DNA from 3 places in the Pseudoxanthomonas sp. CCNWLY206-1 genome. Region 2 is predicted to be linked to each of the others. Evidence: riboswitches for the same ligand, from Rfam matches in the RefSeq annotation. Region 2 holds a riboswitch; each other region holds the start of a gene.
The links. A riboswitch is a leader RNA that binds a small molecule or an ion and turns the genes downstream of it on or off. The one in region 2 is predicted to bind cobalamin.
Positions count from the first base shown of each region.

Region 1: linked by a shared signal. The riboswitch ahead of metE (5-methyltetrahydropteroyltriglutamate--homocysteine S-methyltransferase) and the one ahead of btuB (TonB-dependent vitamin B12 receptor) in region 2 are both predicted to bind cobalamin.
Region 3: linked by a shared signal. The riboswitch ahead of AADW18_RS13000 (ribonucleoside-diphosphate reductase subunit alpha) and the one ahead of btuB (TonB-dependent vitamin B12 receptor) in region 2 are both predicted to bind cobalamin.

Region 1 covers NZ_JBDKXI010000005.1:175,655-180,896, reverse strand. Annotated here, with positions in the region: gene AADW18_RS12990 (ribonucleotide-diphosphate reductase subunit beta) at 1-710, shown strand, start outside; gene metE (5-methyltetrahydropteroyltriglutamate--homocysteine S-methyltransferase) at 850-3,126, opposite strand; cobalamin riboswitch at 3,319-3,563, opposite strand; gene AADW18_RS12980 (FAD-dependent oxidoreductase) at 3,859-5,242, shown strand, end outside.
Region 2 covers NZ_JBDKXI010000006.1:209,724-214,965, forward strand. Annotated here, with positions in the region: gene btuB (TonB-dependent vitamin B12 receptor) at 1-1,389, opposite strand, end outside; cobalamin riboswitch at 1,504-1,724, opposite strand; gene AADW18_RS14910 (TfoX/Sxy family protein) at 1,923-2,306, opposite strand; gene AADW18_RS14915 (GAF domain-containing protein) at 2,303-2,788, opposite strand; gene bioD (dethiobiotin synthase) at 2,932-3,600, shown strand; gene AADW18_RS14925 (phasin family protein) at 3,975-4,370, opposite strand; gene queD (6-carboxytetrahydropterin synthase QueD) at 5,054-5,242, opposite strand, start outside.
Region 3 covers NZ_JBDKXI010000005.1:181,197-186,438, reverse strand. Annotated here, with positions in the region: gene AADW18_RS13010 (fructosamine kinase family protein) at 1-519, opposite strand, end outside; gene AADW18_RS13005 (response regulator transcription factor) at 824-1,666, shown strand; cobalamin riboswitch at 1,926-2,147, shown strand; gene AADW18_RS13000 (ribonucleoside-diphosphate reductase subunit alpha) at 2,435-4,786, shown strand; gene AADW18_RS12995 (hypothetical protein) at 4,810-5,031, shown strand; gene AADW18_RS12990 (ribonucleotide-diphosphate reductase subunit beta) at 5,233-5,242, shown strand, end outside.

The DNA of each region.
Region 1 (5,242 bases), on a different contig from region 2:
ACGAGGAAGCGCTGCATGTGCAGTTCTACCTGACCTTGCTGGATACCTATCTGCCGGATCCCAACGAGCGCGCCAAAGCCTTCGCGGCGGTGGAGAACATTCCATCGATCCAGCGCAAGGCCGCCTTCTGCTTCAAGTGGATCGACTCGCTGCAGGGCATCCACCGTATCGAAACCCGAGAGCAGCGCCGGCAGTTCCTGCTCAACATGGTCTGCTTCGCCGGCTGTATCGAGGGCTTGTTCTTCTTTGGTGCCTTCGCCTACGTCTACTACCTGCGCTCGCGCGGCCTGCTGCACGGGCTGGCCAGTGGCACCAACTGGGTGTTCCGCGACGAAAGCTGCCACATGGCGTTCGCCTTCGAAGTCATCCGCACCGCGCGCGAAGAAGAACCCGACCTGGTGGACGATGATTTCAAGGCGCAGGTGGTACTGATGCTGACCGAAGCGGTGGAATGCGAAGCCGCTTTCGCCGAGGACACACTGTCGGGCGGCGTCGCCGGCTTGTCGTTGAAGGATATGCGTCAGTATCTGGAATACTGCGCCGATCAGCGCCTGGCTCAGCTGGGTTTCGCCAAACACTTTGGCGTGACCAACCCGTTCCCCTTCATGGATCTGCAGGACGTGCAGGAGCTGACCAACTTCTTTGAGCGCCGTGTGTCCGCGTATCAGGTGGGCGTGGAAGGCGAGGTCGGCTTCGACCACGCGTTTTGAGGGTATAGCTGTATGTTCTTTTGTCTATTGCCTCCAGCTGACTAGAGGCATGTCCTTGTGGGAGCGACGTAAGTCGCGACGGAAACATCCAGATGCTTCCGTCGCGACTTACGTCGCTCCCACAGGAAGCTTGGCTTGCCTAGGCGGCCCGCATCGCCTTGGCGGCCGACACCATCGCCAGTAGCGCGGCTTGGGCTTCCGGCCAGCCGCGGGTTTTCAATCCGCAGTCGGGGTTCACCCATATCTGTTCCGGCGCCAGCACTTCTCGGGCTTTCTGCAGCAGCGCGCGCATTTCGCCGCCGTCGGGAACCCTGGGCGAATGGATGTCGTAGACGCCGGGACCAATCTGGTTCGGATAGCGGAATTTCACGAACGCTTCCAGCAGTTCCATGCGCGAGCGCGATGTCTCGATGGAGATGACGTCGGCATCCATCGCCGCCACCGCTTCGATGATGTCGTTGAATTCCGCGTAGCACATATGGGTGTGGATCTGGGTTTCGTCGGCCACGCCCGACGCGGTAATGCGGAAGCATTCCACCGCCCACGCCAGGTAAGTGGACCAATCGCCGCGCCGCAGCGGCAGGCCCTCGCGCAATGCTGGTTCGTCGATCTGGATGACACCTATGCCCACGGCCTCCAGGTCGTTCACTTCATCGCGTAATGCCAGGGCAATCTGCCGGCAGGTGTCGGCGCGCGCTTGGTCGTCGCGGACAAAAGACCATTGCAGCACCGTCACCGGACCGGTCAGCATGCCTTTCATCGGGCGGGTGGTCAGCGATTGCGCATGCTGCGTCCAGCGCACCGTCATGGGAGCCGGGCGCTGCACGTCGCCGTAGATGATCGGCGGCTTGACGCAGCGAGAACCGTAGCTCTGCACCCAACCGTTGTGGGTGAAGGCGAAGCCATCGAGCTGTTCGCCGAAGTATTCCACCATGTCGTTGCGCTCGAACTCGCCATGGACCAGCACATCCAGGCCGATCTCTTCCTGCACCTGGATGCAGCGCGCGATTTCGGCGGCGATGAAAGCGTCGTAGTCCGCATCCGAGAGCTTCCCCGCCTTGTTCTGCGCACGTGCATGGCGGACTTCCGGCGTCTGCGGAAATGAGCCTATCGTCGTGGTCGGATAAGCCGGCAATCTCAGCCATGCCTCCTGCCGTGCGCGGCGTACATCATGCGGCGATGAGCGCCGGGACGCGCCACGGTCCAATCCGGCCAGGCGTGCCGCCACTTCGGGACGATGCACGCGTGGCGAACGCCGGCGCGATTCCTGGCGTTCGCGCGCCAGCGCCAATGCGGCGCCAGCGGTCGCGACGCCGTCCAGCGCGTCGGCGAGCGTACGCAGTTCTTCCAGTTTCTGCCGCGCGAATGCCAGCCAGTCGCGTAGTTCGGTATCCAGGCCGGTTTCGCCGCTGACGTCGATCGGAACGTGCAGCAACGAGCACGAAGGCGACAGCCACAGATGCTCTTCGCCGACGTGGCCTTGCGCATATTTCGCCAGGATCAGCGCGTTTTCCAGATTGGTCCGCCAGACATTGCGGCCGTCGATCAAACCCGCCGATAGCACGCGCCCCTTCGGCAGCACTTTCAGTACGTCGTCCAGCTGATCCAGGCCGCGCACAAGGTCGATGTGCAAACCATCGACGGGAAGCGTTGCCGTCAGCGAGAGATTGTCCGCCAGCTTGCCGAAATAGGTGGCCAGCAGCAGTTGCGGCCGTTCGACATCGGCCAGTGCCGCATAGGCCGCGCGATACGCGGCCTGTTCGGCAGCACTCAAATCCAGCACCAGGCAGGGCTCGTCGATCTGCACCCACTCGGCGCCAGCGCGCTTCAACTTGGTCAATAGTTCCGCATACACGGGTAGCAGTTTGTCCAACAGCGCCAGCGGCTCGCTGCCATCCACCGTCTTGGACAACCGCAGGAAACTCACCGGACCCAGCAGCACCGGTCGGGCGCGATGGCCCTGCGCAACAGCTTCCAAAAGCTCGGCGACGGGTTTTTCGCCGCGCAGGCGAAACGCCTGCTGCGCGTGCAGTTCCGGCACAAGGTAGTGGTAGTTGGTGTCGAACCATTTGGTCATCTCCAGTGCCCGCAGGTCGACACCATCCTTTTGCCTGCCGCGTGCGAGGGCAAAGTAGCCCGCCAACGGATCGGCATCGGCCAATGCGCGGTAGGCGCCAGGAATGGCGTCGAACAGGAATGCGGTATCCAACACGTGGTCGTACAACGAGAAGTCATTGCAAGGCACGGTGTCCGCACCGGCCTGCTGCTGCAGGTTCCAATGGCGCTGCCGCAGCTCGCGCGCGGTAGCCAGCAGCGCTTGCCCTTGCGTATCGTCTTGCCAGTAGGCTTCCAGTGCGCGTTTCAGTTCTCGCTTGCCGCCGATGCGGGGAAAGCCGAGCGTGGTTACTTGGGTCATGGTGCGTTTCCTCATGCGTTTTTCGGATGAGAAACGAAGGAACGGCGCGCTGATCGAACCACCGCGCAACGACCTCCGCCCCCGCGGGCGAACCGGAACCGCTTTAGCAACGCGCAGGGAATCGCACACGGGCAGTCGCACGCGGGCGTTCCCGGTGCTTCCCCTCGGAAGTTCCAGGTCAAGCGGAAGATGGTTAGGTCTTCCGGCCGGGGCAGGTCTTCGGGCTCATGGACGACGCGTTGCGCTGTTGCGAAACGCGAACCTACTATTCGCCGCTTCCCGATCCGCGAGGATCAGTGCGATTGGCGAAGTTCGTTTCCAAATACCGCTGCGGGGCAGCGCCGGAATTGGGGCAGACAGGCCCCGCACCGGCTTCCCTTTCAATTCCATCTCTACATCCGGATGAAGAGATGGAAACCTCGGCAGGCGCAAATTACGCCGCTTGTGCGCTGGCGTCAAGCGCCTGATATGTGGCGTCTTTGTGGGAGCGGTGTCTCCGCCGCGGGCTCTTCCGTGCAAACGGTAAAACGGGCAAAAAGCTCGCGGCGGGACGCTGCTCCTACCAAGGAATTCGCATATGGAACTTGCGCGCTAGCTGTCGTGGCGGCTCGCGCCGTCTTTCGCATTCACTTCTCTTCCACGCCGCGTTGCGCACTGTGGGGCTGCCAATACATCGATAAGCACACGCCTTCCTACAAAACGGTGATGGCGTTCGCCTGGGAGGTAACAACGATGACGACGGCGCGCACGCTTCCTGTCTGGGGTTCGTTGACCGGGTTTACCGAGGCGCACTTCGTGGACAGGGCGCCCGTTGGGCAACAGGACGTGGTGGTTATCGGCGCGGGTATTGCCGGGCTGAGCACCGCGGTTTGCCTGGCGCGCGAAGGGCGGCAGGTCACCGTGATAGATCGCCAAGGATTGGGCGAAGGCGAAACACTGCGGACAACCGCGCACTTGGCTTCGGCGCTGGATGATCGCTTCTATCAACTGGCGCGCTGGCACGGCGAAGTCGGTGCGCGGTTGGCGGCGGCCAGCCATGTTGCCGCGATCGACTGGATCGAAGACATCGCGACGTCTGCACTGCGCGATTGCGGGTTCCAGCGAGTACCCGGGTTTCTGTTCCCGCATGACGGCAGCTGCAAGCCGCTACAGCAGGAGCTGCGCGCCGCGCGCCGCGCCGGTTTGCGCGTCGACTACCTGGAAGAAGGACTGCCCGAACTGCCAGGATTCGGCCCGATCCTTCGATTCGAGGACCAGGCCCGCGTCGATATCGCCAGCTATCTCCTGACGCTGGCGGAAACGGCACAGGCCAGCGGCGTGCGGTTCCACCGCGCGCGCGTCGGCGAAGTGCAAGGCGGTGCGTCACCGGCGCTGGTTTTGGACACCGGTGAGCGGATAGCGGCCGCCGCCGTTGTCGTCGCCACCAACGTACCTTTCCACGAAACGGTCGCCCTGCACACCAAGCAGGCGGCGTATCGAACCTATGTGGTTGCCGGACGCGCACCGCGAGGCGCCGTGCCCGATGCGTTGATGTGGGATGACGGTGATCCTTATCACTACGTCCGCCTGCATGATCCCGGCGATAACCCGGATGAAGTGGTTGTCATCGTTGGCGGCGAAGACCACAAGACCGGACAGGAAGACGACCCGACGGCCTATGTCCGGCTGCAGGAATGGACGCGCGAGCGCTTTCCCGCCGTTACCGGATTCACCCATGCCTGGTCCGGCCAGATCATTGAACCCGCCGACGGCCTGGCGTTCATCGGGGCGGACGCGGGCGGCATGGACAACGTGTATGTCGCCACCGGCGATTCGGGCAACGGCATCACCCACGGCACCATCGCCGGACTGTTGATCAGCGACCTGATTCAGGGCCGAGAGAATCCTTGGGCCGAGTTGTACGATCCGCGTCGCAAGATCGTGAAGAGCGCCGGCGAATGGATGCGCGAGAACGCCAACGTGGTGCTGCAGTATCGCGACTGGATCGCGCCTGGCGATCAGCAGCGGCTGGACGAACTGGCATTGGGCGATGGCGCGGTGATCCGGCGTGGTTTCCATCGCGTCGCGGTCTATCGCGATGGCAGCGGGGCGTTGCATGCCTATTCCGCACGATGCA
Region 2 (5,242 bases):
GTTCCAGCTGTCCGCGTACTGTGCGACACCCACGTTCAGGCTTTTGGACGATTCCGGTTTCAGATCAGGATTGCCGAAGAAGGGGTAGTACAGGTCGTTGATCGTCGGCGCCTTGAAACCAGTGGCGTAGCTGGCCGTCAGCTTCAGGCCCTTGCCCAGCGACAGGCCATAGCCAACGCTGCCGGTGGCGTGATCGCCGAACTGTTCGTTATCGTCCTGGCGCAGGCTGGCCTGCAGTTGGTGCTTGCCAAACGTGCCTTGGTATTCGACGAAGCCGGCTTTGTTGTCGCGGCTGGTGCCGGTGAATTCGGTATCGCTCTTCACCACGTCGTCCTGCCAATCCAGGCCGGCCGTCAACAGTTGCCCTTCCGCCAGGCCGAAGTCGGCTTGCAACGACGCCATGTCGCGGCGTGTCTGGAAGACGCCCATGAACAGTTCATCCAGATAATCGTCCGAATGATCCTTGTTGCGGCCGACCGACAGCACCACGTTCAACTTGTCCGAAGGTGCGTAACGCAGCTTGCCGCCGATCACCTGCTGCAAAGTTTCCGAACGATTGACGAAGCTTCCGTCGTACTCGTTCTCGCCGTCGGCGTTGAGGAAATTGCCTTCCAGCGTCCAGGCATTGCCGAAGCGCAAACCGCCGCGCACATTCAACGACACGTTGCGATAACCATCGTGGTCGGGCTCGTCGGTGAAGCAGCCGGCGCCGAAAGGATTGGCTGAATCACCGGCGGTGCCCCGGCACGCATTGATGCCGTCGGTCTTCTGGTAGGCCGCGCTGGCGCCCAACCAAGCACGTTCGCCGCCATAGCTGAAACCACCGCTGGCTTCGCGCAGGTTGTTGCTGCCGCCACCAACGCGGAAGTTGCGCGACAAGCCCTTGCCGCCACGACGGGTGAAGATCTGGATGACGCCGCCAATGGCTTCCGAACCATAGAGACTGGAACGTGGACCACGCACGATTTCAACGCGTTCGATCTGATCGATCGGCAGGTCCTGTAGCGCGGGCAGGCCGGCGGTGGCGGAGCCGATGCGGACACCATCGATCAGCACCAGCACGTGATCCGATTCGGTCCCGCGCAAATTGAGTGTGGTGATCTTGCCCAGGCCGCCCTGATTGGAAAAGCCGACACCGGCGCGGCCGCGCAGCAATTCCGACAGCGATCGTGCCTGGCTGCGTTCGATCTCGGCGCGGCCGATCACCTGCGCCGGTACCAGGCTGTCCCGCACCGAGACTTCAGTGCGGGTGCCGGTGACGATCACTTCGTCCAGATCGGTCGCATTGTCGTCAGTGATGCTGTCGCCGCTTTGCGCAGCCGCCACAACGGGAAGGCCCAGCGCGATGGCCAGAGAAAGGGTACGGAAAGCCGGAAACCGGAACGACATGAATCAACTCCATCGCGCACAAGCGCATAGCGGAACGTGGAGTCGCGAGGAAAAAGGGAAAGCGAGCGAACGGTGCGCACGCGGCGCACGGCACGCCGCGACGCCCTCCGCATCGCAACCAGTGAGCTCCAAGGCCGGTCTCCGGGCTTGCGAATGAGCGCGCTATCGCGCTCGACCTTGGCGCCTTCCCGTGCGTCGCACAGTGGCGGTTGCCTTGGTGCTACTCGCTTACCGTTGCGGGGGCAGCGCCGGAATTGCCTGTTTGGCTCACCGGCTTCCCGTTTCAACCCGATGGCGAGATCCGCCAGCAGGTCACCTTGAAGCGCCGAGATTATAGGCGCAGATGTGCTTGTGCGGGGAACAACGTGCCCGGCTCAGCGTGCCCGGCTCTACAGAGGCGCGGATGAACTCCTTGTGGGAGCGATGTAAGTCGCGACGTTGATATTTCCGGTCGCGACTTACATCGCTCCCACAGGATGGTCATGCCGACACTGCCGCTATGACAGGCTGACAGCCAACGTAAGATCCTTGGCTCAGTCGTCGCTGTCGCCGCCGCCGCTGGGGGAATCGAACATGTCGAACGACGGCGCGGCGCCTTCGTCATCCTGGGAGCCCTGCGTCGTGGTTACCGGCGCAGCGGCGGGCCGCCCGCGCGGCGGAGGCAGCAGCGCGGCGGCGGCATCGTAGGCCACCAGCAGTTCGCCGCGGCGGTGCTCCGGCAGCTGCTGCCAATGGCAATCCAGCAACGCGCCTTCCAATGCGTACAGCAGGTTGAGACTGGGACGGAAGCCGGCGCGCTTGACCCGCATGAAGGCTTCCACCGATCCGACCGCGGCCAGGTCTTCTCCCGTCCGCAGGCCCACCTGTCGCAGCCATGCGGCCGACTTCGGGCCGATATTGCGCAGTTTGACGGTCATGCCAGCGATTCCAGGAATGCCTGGGCGATGGCTTCCAGGCCCTGCTGGTCTTCCTCGTCGAAGCGGCCGACGCGTGGACTATCCAGATCGAACACCCCGATCAAGCGATCGTCCTTCACCAGTGGCACCACCAGTTCCGACCGCGACGCCGCATCGCAGGCGATATGGCCGGGAAAGGCGTCGACGTCTTCCACACGCTGTGTCTGGCGGGTACGTGCCGCGGCGCCGCAGACGCCCTTGTCCAAAGCGATGCGCACACAGGCCGGCAATCCCTGGAAGGGGCCCACCACCAGCTCGTTGCCATCGTAGAAATAGAACCCGACCCAATTCAGATCCGGCAGCGAGTGATACGCCAGCGCCGACAGATTGGCGGCGTTGGCGATGCGGTCGGTTTCACCGGCTACCAGCGCGCGCGCCTGGGCCAGCAGCTGCGCGTACTGTTCCGGCTTGCTGCCGGTCAAAGTCTGGTTGGCGAATGACATTGCTTGATTTTAGCCCTTTATGGATGGCCCGGCGGTGCGCGGTCTTATCATGGCCCGATGCATAGGAAGAACAACGCAGTAATGGTGGGAATACGGACGCAAGCGGACCTGGACGTTCGGTTTTGCCCGCGGCGAGGTGAAAAGTGAATAGCGTCTTCGTCACCGGCACCGACACCGGCGCGGGCAAGACAATGGCGAGCACCGCTTTGCTGCATGCCTTGCGTGCCCAAGGACTGCACGCCGTAGGCATGAAACCCGTCGCCAGCGGTTGCGATGCGACTGCGGAGGGTTGGCGCAACGAAGATGCTCTGGCCCTGCAGTCCGCCAGCGATCCGGTGCCGGCCTACGTCGATCTCAACCCCTACGCCTTGCCACAACCACTGGCGCCGGAGATCGCCGCGTGCGAAGCGGGTGTGGAGATCACGCTGGAGCCCATCCTTGCCGCCTTCGAACGACTACGCGCGCAAGCCGACGTGATCGTCGTGGAAGGCGTAGGCGGTTGGGCCGCGCCGCTGACCGCAACGCTGGACCAGCGCCATCTGGTGGAAGCACTGGGCTTGCCGGTGGTGCTGGTGATCGGCATGCGCCTGGGCTGCCTGAACCACGCGCGGCTCACCGCGCGCGCGGTGCTGGCGGATGGCGCCAGGCTGGTGGGCTGGATCGCCAACGAGGTAGACCCGCAGATGGAACGCCGCGATGAAAACTTCGCGCTGTTGCAATCGCGGATGCCGGTGCCTTGTTGGGGTCGTCTTCCGTATGCGCCAGCGGCGGATGCGCGTGCGCTGGCGCGGTACCTGACTCTGCCCCCGTAGCGTGCGCTGCGCGCGCGGTGGGTCTGAGGCTGAGCTGCCAATTGGCTCAAGTCTGAGTAATACAAAGGTTCTCCGCATCGTCATCCCAGCGAAAGCTGGGATCCATTGGCTTTTCACTTGAGAGCAAGATGGATCCCAGCCTTCGCTGGGATGACGGCATGGGAGTCCGCGAAACGCCGTGGAGGCTTGTTATTCCGCCGAAATTTTTTAGCCAATAAAAAACCCGGCAGCGTGGGGGCTGCCGGGTCGGCCGCACGGAGGGAGGGGAGCCGTGCGTAAAACAGGTTTTTCTGAAGCTAGTGCGATCTGGCAGGAAGAGCTCGCTGCGGGACGCCGCTCCTACCCTCGGGACGCCGCCAAAGCGGCGCTCCTACTTACTTGGCAGCTTTGGCCGTCTTGGTCGCCTTGGCCACGGAGGCCTGGACGCTGTCGGTCACGGTTTCGATCTGCGACTTGGCCAGCTGACCCAGCGCTTCGCCGGTCTTCAGGCTCACGCCGAATACTTCCTGGCTGGCAGCCACGAGGCGCTCGGCATTGTCCTTCGCAACCTGCAGGCCCTTCGGCCACAAGGTCTTGTAGGCTTCGGCATCGCGGACTTCGGCCAGCTCGCTGAAGTAAGCGGTGGTGGCGTCGATGTTCTTTTCGAAGGTCTTCAGCTGCACGCCGAAGATGGCCTCAGCGTTCTCAAGCGCCAGTCGATTGGCGCGCGAAGCGGCAGCGGCGAACTGGTGGGTGAAGGTGCTGAAAGTGTCGTTGAATTGGGCGGACATGGCGTACTCCAGAGGATTTGCCGTTATGTTGCGTCGCAGCATATAGAGTCATTTGTTGCAATGCAACAACAGCCGTATGGTTTTCCGACGAACGGTAGGTTCCTATTCAGAATCAAATGCTTGCAGCGGCCAACGCCCTTGTAGGAGCGGCGTCCCGCCGCTCCTACAGGCGAGAGCGGCCGAGGAGCATTAGCGCAACGTAGGAGCGCCGTCTCGGCGCGAGCTTTTTGCTTCCACCGCGATCTGACAGGAAGAGCTCGCGGCGGGACGCCGCTCCGCGCCTCGATAGCCCATCAGGGCGCGCAACCCTGAGCGCGCCGCAGCGCGTCCAATTGGCGAACCGTGGGCTTCGCTTTTCGGCTTTTGCTTGATCTGACGGAAAGAGCTCGCGGCGGGACGCCGCTCCTACAGACTAAGGATGACTGCGGTGGCTCTGGCTCTCGTAGGAGCGCCGTCTCGGCGCGAGCTTTTTGCTTCCACCTCGATCTGACAGGAAGAGCTCGCGGCGGGGACGCCGCTCCGCGCCTCGATAGCCCATCAGGGTGCGCAACCCAGAGCGCGCCGCAGCGCGTCCAATTGGCGAACGGTGGGCTTCGCTTTTCGGCGTTCAAAAGCAATCGATCCCAAAGCAACCGACCGAGGGCAATCGACCGCAAAATGCCGCGCCCACAAAAACGGTGCCATCAACCGCGGTAGCGACTACCCGCAGTACACGTCTCGTGCACCACCACTTCGCTCAGCAGCGGGAGCTGCGGCTTCAGCTGATCCCAGATCCATACCGCGATGCGCTCGCTGGTGGGATTTTCCAGGCCTTCGATGTCATTGAGGTAATGATGATCCAGCCGCTCGTAGATCGGCTTGAAAATCGCCTT
Region 3 (5,242 bases), on a different contig from region 2:
ATGCAGCAACGCCGGTGGCTGCTTTGGAATCAACGCAGGTAACTCGGCGCAGATCCGCTCCACATTCGAACTATCGTTGGCACCGAGCAGTCCGGCATCACGCGCACGCCGTGTCTGCGGTAACAACCGGCATTCGGCGAAAAAGCGCCAGCCATCCTGCATGCGTGTATTGCGTTGGGCACTGTCGCCGCACCAGCCGTCGCGATCCAGCCCGAATTCTTCCGCAGTGCATCGGTGCTGACGCGCCAGGGCGCGGCCCGCGCGCTCCCATGCGGCGCTGCCAGGCCGACCGCGCCCCAAATTCTCGATCACCAAAGCATCTTCCGCCACCGCATGCACCCGCGGGACACGTAGGCCGCCCACGGTTGCCAGCAACGTCAGTCCATGCGCTTCCATGGCGAAGAATCCAGCCTGCGCCGAGCGGCGACGTTTGATCACCGCGTGTTGGCCGTCTTCGAGCGCCTGCCAGTGCAACCCATCGGCCAAGGTTTCGATACGTGAGCGGAGGGACGCATCCATGCGGCGATTGTGTACTGACGCCCGCGGATAATCTTTTCGTAATTTTTTCCGAGTCTGCAAGGTCTGAGCGGTGGCGCTTCAACTTTGAGACGCCGGTAGGATTCTTGGAAATCCGACGCGGAAAATACGCGGCTTTGCCCTTGTGCTTGCATTTTTTTCATCACAAGCTAACAACCAGTAGTTGGGATTACACGCCCGAAAATCTCGGAAGACTCTCATTTATGTATTCGCGTTTACGCGGGACATGGGAGGAAGACGGACGGCCCGGCGCGTGCGTGCGTAGCGATCCACAGGGGAAAGTGTTTTGAGAAGGGTCAAGTTGCAGGACACGTGCGGCAGCGGAACGCACGGCCTCATCAGAGGTCACGGGCGCGACAGAAGCGATGGCACAGCCCCGCGGTTCGGCCAAGGGCGGCGAACGCAGCGGGAAGACAACGCAACCATTCACCAACAGAGCATCCTGGTCGTCGAAGACCATGAGGAAATGCGGGAACAGATCCTGATTCCCGGGCTGCGTGATTGCGGTTTCAGGAGCGTGACGGGCGTGGGAAGCGCCAAGGAGACGTATCGCGCCGTCCTTACGCAATGCTTTTCCCTATTCCTCGTGGACATCGGCCTGCCGGACGAGAGCGGCTTCACGCTGACCCGGAACCTGCGCGAGGCGACCGATGCGGGCATCGTGATGCTGACCGGTGGTGGGCACACCAAGGCGCAGTACGTCCAGGGACTGAACGATGGCGCGGATGCTTATTTGCTCAAGCCAATCGACATGGAACTGCTGGCAGCAACGCTGCGCAGCGTGCTGCGAAGACAGATGGCTTCCCATACGCCGCCGACCACGGCGGCAGAAGCCCCAAGGACCTGGCGCCTGGATCCGGAAGGCTGGGCGTTGATATCGCCCGGCGGCGTACGGGTACATATCACCGGTAACGAACGCGTCTTGATCGAGCCGCTTATTGCCCGCCCAGATAACGTTATATCCAGGGAAGAACTCGTCGCCCGTTTCACCCACAACATCTACGATTTCGATCCGCACCGGCTGGAAGTGATCGTCCACCGCCTGCGCCAGAAAGCCAGCAAGTTATCGGGAGAGGATTTCCCCCTGCGCGCGGTTCGCGGCACGGGGTATGTGCTTACTTCGGGGTAGTTTTTCGCGATCGCGATCTACCATTCTCATACACGTAGGAGCGGCGTCCCGCCGCGAGCTCTTTCCTCAGATCGCGATAAAAGCGAAGAGCTCGCGGCGGGACGCCGCTCCTACAGTGGCTTTTCGAATCACTGCCGCCTTCCCCATGACCTCATCTCGATTCTGATTTGATCTCATAGGCGACGACCGTCGTGAAACCCTCCTCGCGAAAACATTTCTGTTCCACACTACATTTGGTGTTGACTGATAGGTGACACCACACTATGTTGTGCCCGTCGGTTCCAGCGACCACACCGCTGGATGAAAAGGGAAGCCGGTGCGGCTCTGAGGAGCCAATTCCGGCACTGCCCCGCAGCGGTATGTGGAAACGAACTCGCCATTGGCACTGAGGCACGGACCTTGGGAAGCGGCGGGCTAGGGGGAAAGCAGAAGCTTTCCGCGTCCACGAGTCCGAAGACCTGCCGACAGCCGCGCGAAGCACACCGCGCGGTGCCGGCCGCGGAATCTCCGGGGGGAGATGGCTGGTGAAGCAAGGCCAGCCGCGGAACCTCCGCTGTCGCTGACCTTGCGACGCCGCTTTCCCATCCTGTCGATTCACCGGCCCTGCGCTGCCCTGCGAGGGACGGGCCGCTGCGTGCATCGCATGGAGGAATACCCGTGAATCAGACCCTGTCCCAGACCGATGCGGCCGCCGTGGCCGTTGCCACCGGCGAAGACCCGTCCGTCAACAATACGTTCCTGCTGACGCCGCCACCCACCGCCACCGCGATGAGCGTGACCAAGCGCAACGGCAGCCGCGAACCGGTGGACTTGAACAAGATCGTGCGCGCGGTGCAGCGCAACTGCGAAGGGCTGCACGCCATCGATCCGATGCGCGTCGCCACGCGCACCATCTCCGGTTTGTACGACGGCGCCAGCACCCGCGAACTGGACGAGTTGTCCATCCGTACCGCCGCGCTGCTGACCGCCGAGGAACCCGAGTACAGCCGCCTGGCCGCACGCCTGCTGGCGGGGTACATCACCAAGGAAGTGACGGGACAGGAAATCCATGCGTTCTCGCAATCGATCACGCGCGGCCATGAGGTCGGCCTGATCAACGAACGCCTGCTCGGGTTCGTGCAGACCAATGCGCGCAAGCTCAATGATGCGTTGGATGCGTCGCTGGATCTGCAGTTCGACTATTTCGGTTTGCGCACGCTGTACGACCGCTACCTGCTGCGTCACCCGCACACGCGCAAGGTGATCGAGACGCCGCAGCAGTTCTTCCTGCGCATCGCCTGCGCATTGAGCGAAGACGTAACGGAGGCCTTGGCGCTGTACCGCCGCATGGGCAACCTGGATTACCTGCCCAGTTCGCCGACATTGTTCAACTCCGGCACCACGCATGAGCAGCTGTCGAGTTGCTTCCTGTTGGATTCGCCGCAGGACTCGCTGGAATCCATCTACCAGAAGTACGGCGACATCGCGCAGCTTTCCAAGTTCAGCGGCGGCATCGGCGTCAGCTATACGCGCGTGCGTTCGCGGGGCTCGCTGATCAAATCCACCAACGGCCATTCCAACGGCATCGTGCCGTGGCTGAAGACGCTGGATTCCTCTGTGGCGGCGGTGAACCAGGGCGGCAAGCGCAAGGGCGCGGCTTGCGTATATCTGGAACCGTGGCATGCCGACGTCGAGGAGTTTTTGGAGCTGCGCGAGAACACGGGCGACGAAGCGCGCCGCACCCATAACCTCAACCTGGCCAATTGGGTGCCGGATCTTTTCATGAAGCGGGTGGAAGCCGATGCGGACTGGTCGCTGTTCGATCCGCGCGTCGTGCCGGAGTTCACTGATCTGTATGGCGAAGCATTCGAGCGCGCGTACGAACAAGCCGAAGCGCAGGGCAAGGCGATCAAGTCGATCAAGGCACGCGAGCTCTATGGCCGCATGATGCGCACGCTGGCACAGACCGGGAACGGTTGGATGACGTTCAAGGACAAATGCAACCGCGCCAGCAACCAGACGTTGCGCGCTGGCAATGTGATCCACCTGTCCAATCTGTGCACGGAAATCCTGGAAGTGACCTCGGCCGAAGAGACGGCGGTGTGCAATCTGGGTTCCATCAATCTGGGCCGGCATTTCGACAGCGATCCGGAGACCGGCTACGGCGCGTTCGATTTCGACAAGCTGGCCGAAACCGTGCGCTTGGCCGTGCGCCAGTTGGACCGAGTGATCGATCTGAATTTCTACCCCATCGAATCCGCACGTCGCGGCAACCTGCGCTGGCGCCCGGTTGGTTTGGGCGTGATGGGCTTGCAGGACGTGTTCTTCAAACTGCGACTGCCTTTCGACAGCAGCGAAGCGCGCGCATTATCGGCGAAGATCGCCGAGACCATCTATTTCCATGCGCTTGAAACCTCGGTGGAACTGGCGCAGGAACGCGGCAAGCATCCCTCCTTCGCCGATACGCGCGCGGCCGATGGCGAACTGCAGTTCGATGCCTGGGGTGTGACGCCGGAGAATCCCGAGCGCTGGGACGCGTTGCGCGAACGGATCAAACAACATGGGCTGCGCAATTCGCTGCTGATCGCCATTGCCCCGACCGCCACCATCGCATCGATTGCGGGTTGTTACGAATGCGTGGAGCCGCAGGTCAGCAACTTGTTCAAGCGCGAAACCCTGTCCGGCGATTTCCTGCAGATCAATCGCTACCTGGTGGAAGAACTGAAAAAGCTGGGCCAGTGGACACCGGAAGTCCGCGATGCCATCAAACAGGCCGAAGGTTCCATTCAAGGTATCGCGCAGATCCCGGAAGCGCTGCGCCATATCTATCGGACTACCTGGGAGGTCCCGATGCGTTCGCTGATCGACATGGCCGCAGACCGTGGCGCCTTTATCGATCAGTCGGCCTCACTGAATCTTTTCATGGAGAGTCCGAACATTGGCGCCATGTCGTCCATGTACATGTACGCATGGAAGAAAGGCATCAAGACCACGTATTACCTGCGCTCGCGTCCGGCCACCAAGATCGCCAAGACCACGGTGGGCCAAGCATCGACGGTAGCGCCCCCGCCGGAGTACACCCCGTCGGAAGCCATCGCCTGTTCGCTGGAGAATCCGGAAGCCTGCGAGGCCTGCCAATGAGTTGAACACTGCGGGAGGCTGCAATGAAGCGGTATCTGGATCTGAGTGGCGATTCCGGGGTAGTGGCTTATGAGTTGCGCCCGGATGCCATCAAGGTGAAGTTCCGCGGTTCGGACCGTGTGTACGTGTATAGCCACGCCAGTGCGGGCGCCACCCATGTCGCCCGCATGAAGCGGCTGGCAGAAGCGGGAAGGGGACTGAGTACCTACATCTCCCGGCATGTGCATGATCGTTACGAGCGGTGATGCGGATTTTCAGCACGTCCGCAAGGAAGCAAGGAAACAGCAGACTTCGAAAGACAGAACCCCCCTCCCTCCGGGAGAGGGGTTGGGGTGAGGTACGGCGGAGTGACGATCGTTCACCGCCACTGCCCTCGCCGTACCCTCATCCGCCCCTGCGGGGCACCTTCTCCCGGTGGGAGAGGGAACAACGAGAAGCACGCATACATGTCCACCC